4 regions of the Pseudocolwellia sp. G5-9 genome follow, and region 3 is predicted to be linked to each of the others. Evidence: predicted binding sites of a transcription regulator. Region 3 holds the regulator's gene; each other region holds the start of a gene.

Region 1 (2,212 bases), 450 kb from region 3:
GATAAAGCAACGCATACCATACCTATAAATCTAGGCAATGTTCTTCTTAATACGGTAATCGCGTCATCTTCTTTTTTATCTGGCGTATTATTTACATATTCTTTATTTATCACGAGAGCGAGTTCAAATACCGCTAATCCAATGACTCCAGTATTTATACTACTTAAAAACATTTCCATAATATCGGAGCCGTTCAATATAGCCGTAGATATATTAATCACTAAAGAGAATAAAATGGCTGCAGCTAACCCTAAAAATATAAAGGTGAATAGGGTGGCAAAAGTGTTTTTAATAAGTAGGCTGACTGTATTGTTCATGAGTTATATTCCTGTTACTGATCAGGTGTTTGGTATGAACAGTGTGTTTTTAATGAAAAACACACTATGACCTAAAGGTGATAGTGTGTTTTAGGATGAAGCTAAAATTAACAGTCTTGATCTTTAGCTTTTAAACCTTCTTTTACATTTTCACAAGCATCTTCAATCGCGTTACCTGCATCTGTTGCAGCGTCTTTAATTGAGTCGCCTGCATCAGAGGCTGCATTTTTAGCGTCTAAAACTACTTCATCAACTTTTTCACCTGCTGTTTCTGCTTTTTGCTCTGTACAAGCACTTAAACCTAAAGCCGCGATAATTGTTAATAATAGTAATGATTTGTTTTTGTTAATAGTCATAGTCATTCTCCGTTAAAAAATAAATGTGTTTATGTTTAATATATTCAGTTAATACGTTACTTAAGCTTTTGGTGCTTTACCTCGTATAGCATTGGAAATTAATGAGATAACCAACAATACGACAAAAATAAAAAATATAATTTTTGCTACACCAGCTGCTGCTCCTGCGATGCCGCCAAAACCAAAGATAGCTGCAATAATTGCTATAACAAAAAAGGTTAATGCCCAACCTAACATATGTTTCTCCTTTTAGATTTGTTAATAAGTGTTTTCAATAATGATAATGCGAGAGTTATGCCAATGGTTAAGTTGTTGTTTTTTTAGCTGTTTTTGTTTTTATTTTGACGTGGCGTGAATATATAAAAGTAAACTTTACAGGGTGAAAATGTATAATTTTCACAATTGAGGTTTATTGGTGAATGAAGGGGGAGTTTTAAGTTATTTGTTTAAGCATAGTTAAGTTGATGGGTTTAAGCAGTGCTTGATCAATTGAAAATTCGGTTAGTACGTCTTGGCTGATTGCGTTGCCACTAATAATGGTGATTTTACTGTTAGGTGAGAGTATGCGTAATTGTTTAGACAAGGCTAAACCATTAGCGTCGGGTAGGTTTATATCTAATAATATTTGGTCGTATTGGTGGTTAGATAGCCCTTCGTTTTGTGTTAAAAGTGTTGTTGCTTCTGCTGCGCTGTGGGCAATACTTGCTTCAATATTTAAGTTATTAAGGAGTAAGGCGGTAACTTGTGCGGCGTCTTTATCGTCTTCAATAATTAAAAAATGTGTTGAGGGCGATGCGGCGTTTTCTGTTGCATTAGATACATTGTTTATCGGTTGTTCAAGCGATTTTATTTGCACTCTTGCATTTTTATTATTCGCTAAGCTTTGTGTTAACGATTGATATAAAACGTGTTTATCTATCGGTTTTGCAACTACGTCGTTAAAACCTAAGCTTTTCAGTTCTTGATGTACGCCTTTCATTGTTGCTGCTGTAACGGCAACTATTTGTGTGGTTATGCCCATTTCTCTTAGTTTTAAAATAGTACGTTTACCATCTAAAACAGGCATATGAATATCCATAAGTATGCTGTTAAAAGGGTTACCTTGTTCTTGAGCTTCTAAAATTTTAGTGATGGCATGTTCGCCATTAACGGCAAACGAGGTTTTTAAACCAAACGATCGGCAAATAAAACCAATAAGATTTCGAATATCTTTTAAGTCGTCAACAATTAATACGTGTCCGGTAATTTGAGGGAAGTTTTCTGTTGTGGCTTGTGAGTGTATTCGGTTAAAAGATAAAGGCGCAACGGTGGTATGAGATATATCGCCTAACTCAAGGGTAATAATAAATTTGCTGCCAACATTTTCTGTTGATTCTACCTCTATTGTTCCATCCATTTGTTTTAATAGTTCACAACAAATAGCTAAACCTAAGCCGGCTCCTTCTTCGTTACGTGAAACAATATCTTCCACTTGTTCAAAAGGTTTAAATATTGTGGCAAGTAAATGTGTAGGAATACCAATACCTGTATCGGTAATTG
Region 2 (2,212 bases), 940 kb from region 3:
AACGACAATATTAGTTGTTTGCTGATGTATATTGGCGGCACACCGAATCGCGAACTCGCTGAAATAGAAAGAGATTTATTAAGTAAAACGATTCCTCCTGCCCTTGATGTAGGAATGAAGATAGACAACTACAAAGTATGTAAAGTTATTCACGCCAGCATACGATCTCATTTATACCTTGTTCAGCATGAATCAGACCCAACACTTCGTGTGTTAAAAGTCCCTTCTGAAAACTTTGCTGACGATATGTTTTATCTACAAGGTTTTATGCGCGAAGCTTGGATTGGTGAACGTGTAAACCATCGTAATGTTATGCGTGTACAAAGCGCTGATACTAACAGCAAGTTTTTATACCATGTGTGCGAATATATTGAAGGCCAAACATTATCTGAATGGATACACGACAATCCAAATCCTAGCATTGCACAAGTGCGCGATATTCTAGAGCAGGTGATCAACGCCCTACGTACCTTTCAGCGTTTAGACTTAGTGCACCGTGATTTAAAACCAGACAACATCATGATTGATACGTACGGAAAAGTAACACTTATTGACTACGGTACCGTACTTGTGGCCTCGTTAGAAGAAAACAGCAATAACGTAGCTGAGTCTGTTCCACAAGGTTCTTTAAATTATATTGCCCCTGAAACCTTACTCACACTACATGCAGATCATAAAAGTGATTTGTTTTCATTAGGTGTTATCGCTTACGAAATGCTATGCGGAAATTTACCTTATAAACCTATGGTGAGAGCTGAAGTTACCTTTAGTGATTATGCGCATTTTCAATATAAAAAAATTAGTCATTATAGAAAAGACTTACCTTTGTGGTTAGATTTAGCGCTTAAAAAAGCTACGCAAGCAGATCCTGCTCTTAGATATCAATCATTTTCAGAATTTTACGCTGATATGAGTAAGCCAAACATCAACGCGTTACAAGAGTACAAAAAGCAACCCATCATGCAGCGTAATCCTATTCAGTTTTGGCAAGGCATGTCAGCTATATTGTTTGTGGTTTTAATGATTTCACTATCACTCTAAACATATACCTGCTTGTTCACAGGTTACAAAAAGCGCTCCCAAAATTTAAACTCCACGATTAGGTAATAGCATTTAAACATGCACAGGTCTTGTGCGCATTTCTCTTCACACTAGTGCACTTTCATAATATAAACACTATGAAAATAACATAATGCACTGATATATATAATTTAAAATTCATGGCACTGTGTTTGCAATATCCTTACTAAGTCGAGGTGAATTACAACGTCCTGTATTTCCCACCTCAGTTCCGCATCGATGCGGCATTAAATAGTTAAGTAGGATTGTGAGTATGAGCGCAAAACAAAAAATTGTTGTAGTAGGTAACGGTATGGTTGGTCATCACTTTGTTGATGAAATGGCCAAGTATGAAGGTTACGAAATTACCGTATTATCTGCTGAAGATAGACTCGCCTATGACCGTGTTCATTTATCTGAATACTTTTCAGGTAAAACGGCTGATGATTTAGCCCTAACAACACCCGAGCATTACAACGAATTAGGGGTAAAGTTTTTTACTAACGCTAAAGTGACGAATATCAATAAAGCTGAGAAAATAGTTAGTACAGAAACCGGTGATAAATACCCTTACGACAAACTCGTTTTAGCAACAGGTTCTTACCCTTTTGTTCCTCCTATTCCAGGTAAAGAAAGAGATCACTGTTTAGTTTATCGCACAATTGACGATCTTGATGCGATTCAAGCATCTGCAAGCTCAGGCAAAGTAGGAGTGGTTGTAGGTGGTGGTTTATTAGGTCTCGAAGCAGCTAACGCATTAAAAGAGCTTGGTTTACAAACACATGTTGTTGAATTTGCACCGCAGTTAATGGGTGTTCAGCTTGACAAAGACGGCGGCGAATTACTTCGTAATATGATTGAAGGCATTGGTGTTCAAGTTCATACACAAAAAGCCACGCAAGAAATTATAGACGGAGAAGACTGCGTACATCGCATGGTGTTTGCTGACGGAACCCATTTAGAAACCGACCTTATTTTATTTTCTGCTGGTATTCGCCCTTACGATAACTTAGCTCGCGACTTTGACCTACAAATAGGTGAGCGTGGTGGTATTGTTGTTAATAACGAGTGTCAAACCTCAGATGAAAACATTTATGCGATTGGTGAATGCGCCCTTTGGAATAACTTTATATACGGTCTTGTAGCACCGGGT
Region 3 (2,212 bases):
GTTCCTAACGATGAAGGCTCTATTGTTCTTAACGATGAAGACGTCACCTTATTACCTATGCACGAACGCGCTAGAAAAGGTATTGGATATCTGCCACAAGAAGCTTCAATTTTTAGAAAGCTAAGTGTATACGATAACATTATGGCCATCTTACAAACTCAAAAAGGCCTTAATGAAATCGAACGAGAAGAAAGATTAGAGCACTTATTGGAAGAATTTAATATTGGTCATATTAAAGATAATTTAGGTATGAGCTTATCTGGTGGTGAACGCCGCAGAGTCGAAATAGCCAGAGCACTTGCCGCAGACCCAAAATTTATATTATTAGATGAACCGTTTGCCGGCGTAGATCCTATTTCTGTTGGCGACATAAAAAAAATTATTATTCACTTAAAGCAACGTGGTATAGGTATATTAATTACAGACCATAATGTTCGAGAAACACTCGATGTTTGCGAGCATGCGTATATTGTAAGTCATGGTGAACTGATCGCTGAAGGGACCTCTGAAGAAATACTTTCCAATCAGCATGTAAGAGATGTATACCTTGGTGAACAATTTACGCTATAGTTATCTATAAGCAGTCAACAATATTTATATTGTTTTATCGTTTTGTATTATTAATGAATAGGATAAAAAATACGTAGATGCGCCCTTCTTTACAACTCCGTATCGGACAACATCTAACGATGACACCGCAGTTACAACAAGCCATCAAGCTGTTGCAACTCTCTACGTTGGATTTACAACAAGAAATTCAAGAGGCATTGGAGAGTAATCCTTTGCTAGAAGTTGATGAAAGTCCTTCTAATACCCAAGATGAATCAGTCAATAATTTAGAAGATGCATTTTCCGCAAATGCGACAAAAGAAATAGATTCAAAAAAAACAGACGGCACTGAAGACTCTTCCCCAACTATAGATGAAATGACAACCACAGAAGCCATGGGAAACACAGATATTCCTGAAGAGTTAAACATGGATACTACGTGGGACGAAAGCTACAGTGCTGGCGTATCAAACACAGGTAGCATTAGCTCTCCTTCTGAAGATTATACCTACCAAGGCGAAACTAAAGACTCGCTGCAAGATCACCTTTTATGGCAAATGGAATTAACACCTTTTAGTGACACAGACAAAACCATTGCAATAGCGATTATTGAAGCCATAGATGAATCTGGATATTTAACCGTTTCCTGTGAAGATATTTTAGACTGTGTTGGCATTGAAGGTGTTGAACTCGATGAAATACAAGCAGTACTAAAAAGAATTAACGTATTTGATCCTGTAGGTGTAGGGGCTCGTTCAGTCTCTGATTGTTTATTGATTCAACTGAATCAATTTGAACTAACAACGCCTTGGTTAAAAGAAGCCAAGCAAGTTGTTAAAGATTATATCGATCTACTAGGTAGTAGAGATTATCGTCAGTTAATGCGTAAAACACGCTTAAAAGAAGATCAATTACGTGAAGTCCTTCGCTTAATTCAATCATTAGATCCTCGTCCTGGTGACAGCGTAGTTAAAAGTGACGATCAATATGTTATTCCTGACGTATCCGTTGAAAAGAAAAATGGTCGTTGGGTTGTTGAGTTAAATCCAGATACCGCGCCTAAGTTGTCTGTTAACCAACAATATGCAGCAATGACACGTACCATGAAGTCAACAAACGATACACTATTAAAAGTGTCTAATTGTATTGTTCAGCGCCAGCAAGGCTTTTTTGAGCATGGCCCTGAATCTATGCGACCTATGGTTTTAAACGATATAGCCGAAGCCGTTGAAATGCATGAATCTACTATTTCACGTGTAACAACACAAAAATATATGCATACACCAAGAGGTATATTTGAACTTAAATACTTCTTCTCCAGCCATGTTAGTACCGAAAATGGTGGCGATTGCTCCTCAACAGCAATCAGAGAGCTTATCAAAAAACTTGTCGCCGCAGAAATTCCTGCCAAACCATTAAGTGATAATAAAATGGCAGAAATACTCGCCGAGCAAGGTATACAAGTGGCTCGTCGAACCGTAGCAAAATATAGAGAATCGTTGTCCATTCCACCATCAAACCAACGAAAAAGTTTAATTTAATTTTTCAAATATCACTAAAAGAGGGTTTAACTTATGCAAATCAATTTAACTGGTCATCATGTAGAAATCACAAACTCTTTACGCGAATACGTTAATACGAAATTTTCAAAATTAGAACGTCA
Region 4 (2,212 bases), 300 kb from region 3:
CACCCAGTTTTAATACAGAACCACCGTTAAAACCAAACCAGCCCATCCATAAAATAAATGTACCTAATGTAGCCATTGGTAAGTTAGCACCTGGAATAGCGTTTACTTTACCGTCAGCAGTATATTTGCCTTTACGAGCACCAAGTAAAAGAACACCTGCTAAAGCAGCAGCAGCACCCGCCATGTGAACAATACCCGAACCAGCAAAATCAGAGAAACCTAAGTCACCTAAAGTGTATAAACCAAATACAGATTCACCGTTCCAAGTCCAGCTACCTTCCATAGGGTAGATAAAACCAGTTAAAACAACAGTAAATGCTAGGAAAGCCCAAAGCTTCATACGTTCAGCAACAGCACCAGATACAATTGACATTGCAGTAGCAACAAATACTACTTGGAAGAAAAAGTCAGACGCATTTGCGTATACTGAACCGCCATCAAAACCAGCTTCAGCAGATTCAGCTAACACAGTTGAGACTAAAGCATCAGCATTCGCAGCACCATCTAGTTCAATTCCACTTAAAAATACACCACCACCATACATAATGTCGTAACCAATGACTAAATACATAATGCAAGATATAGAATACAAGGCTATATTTTTAGTTAAAATTTCAGCTGTATTTTTAGCTCTTACTAAACCAGCTTCTAACATAGAGAAACCAGCTGCCATCCACATAACCAATGCACCACATACTAAAAAGTAAAAAGTGTCCATTGCATATTGAAGTTGAAAAATATTTTGTTCCATTATGACTTACCCCTTAAAGTGCTTCAGCATCGTTTTCGCCAGTACGAATACGTACAGCTTGTTCTAAGTTGTAAACGAAAATTTTACCATCGCCAATTTTACCGGTATAAGCGGCTTTAGTGATCACTTCAACCAAGCGATCAACTATATCGTCATTTACAGCAACTTCTAATTTCACTTTAGGTAAGAAATCTACTTGATATTCAGCGCCGCGATAAAGTTCTGTATGCCCTTTCTGACGACCAAAACCTTTAACTTCACTTACGGTAAGACCTTCAACACCTATTTCAGATATCGCTTCGCGAACATCGTCAAGCTTAAAAGGCTTTATAATTGCATTAACTATTTTCATGTATGTACCCCTATTTTTGTTTAATAAGTACTATACAAATCACATGCCAAAGAATTAATCATATAAAAAACATATAGATAGTGGGTTTTGTGGATTTACATCTTTAATTATTGCACCAAAAACACACACACTAAGGGCAAGTTGACATAAGTTGGTGCACATAAATAAAGGATTGTAAAAAAGTAGAAAAAGTGAACATTTAGAGGAAGTTTAATAAAGAAGATTGTAACCTATACCTCTACTATTCAAGGTATAGATCCCTATTAGAACTAAAAGTATTATCAAAAGAAGTATTCAGCTATCACTTTTAATAAACAAATGCAGAGCCTGGCGATAAAATCGATAAAATACTTAATCGCTCGATATTACAAAAATGATTAGCCGCAACAATCATTTTTGGAGAAACATTTAAATCAGTTAAAATATCTTTTTTTATCAATGAAGAGGGTTTATGAGTTTTACATTGATAATTTAATAGCATGACACGCTTAGATAAATACAACAGTTTAGCTTCAACAGTGGCATGTTCAACATCATATTCATCTTGACTACGTATAGGCTCAATTAAGCTATAAGGTAATTGCCATTGTTTAAGTAATTCACCACTACATTGCCCATAGGTAAAATCAATAATGCTCTGTTGTTTATCCCATGGAAATTCAGAAGTAGTAATCGAGTTACATGCCTTAATTTTACTTGGCATACTTTGATGAACAGCTAATTCACCAATATTATGTAATAAACCTAATATGAATAAGCGCTCAGCATTAATCACATTTAATTCTACACCTAAAAATTTGATGATTAACGCACAATCCACCGCTTGTTCCCAAAAATTATCTAAATACTCAGGAGCTGCAGAAATAGATTTAAACGCATCAGTTGTAAAGTAAGCGATAACTAAGTTATATACTTCTGTTATACCTAGTACTAACACAGCTTTTGAAATGGTTTCGATCTTACCGGGGTAATTAAAAAAAGAACTGTTAGCTAATTTAAGAATGGTTATCGAGAGTGTAGGATCTAAAATAATAATCTCGGCAATATCATCAATGGTCGATGAGTCATTATCAATTAATTCTTTAATACGAGTAAATGAATCAGAAAGA

The links. Region 3 encodes sigma-54, which starts transcription at its own class of promoters, with help from an activator protein. Its sites were predicted from a motif close to GTTGGCACGNNNNTNGNNT; they were not measured.
Region 1: a site for sigma-54 is predicted at 957-975, ahead of AC0L5Q_RS13880 (DUF1328 family protein). Genes of this name have one in related genera too.
Region 2: a site for sigma-54 is predicted at 1,220-1,238, ahead of nirB (nitrite reductase large subunit NirB). Genes of this name have one in related genera too.
Region 4: a site for sigma-54 is predicted at 1,136-1,154, ahead of glnK (P-II family nitrogen regulator). Genes of this name have one in related genera too.

The regions. Positions count from the first base shown of each region.
Region 1 is NZ_CM147893.1:3,196,170-3,198,381, forward strand. It holds gene AC0L5Q_RS13870 (hypothetical protein) at 1-317, opposite strand, end outside; gene AC0L5Q_RS13875 (hypothetical protein) at 425-673, opposite strand; gene AC0L5Q_RS13880 (DUF1328 family protein) at 734-910, opposite strand; gene AC0L5Q_RS13885 (response regulator) at 1,107-2,212, opposite strand, start outside.
Region 2 is NZ_CM147893.1:3,690,530-3,692,741, reverse strand. It holds gene AC0L5Q_RS15965 (bifunctional protein-serine/threonine kinase/phosphatase) at 1-1,041, shown strand, start outside; gene nirB (nitrite reductase large subunit NirB) at 1,334-2,212, shown strand, end outside.
Region 3 is NZ_CM147893.1:2,750,130-2,752,341, forward strand. It holds gene lptB (LPS export ABC transporter ATP-binding protein) at 1-570, shown strand, start outside; gene rpoN (RNA polymerase factor sigma-54) at 648-2,090, shown strand; gene hpf (ribosome hibernation promoting factor) at 2,124-2,212, shown strand, end outside.
Region 4 is NZ_CM147893.1:2,454,695-2,456,906, forward strand. It holds gene AC0L5Q_RS10515 (ammonium transporter) at 1-751, opposite strand, end outside; gene glnK (P-II family nitrogen regulator) at 765-1,103, opposite strand; gene AC0L5Q_RS10525 (HDOD domain-containing protein) at 1,411-2,212, opposite strand, start outside.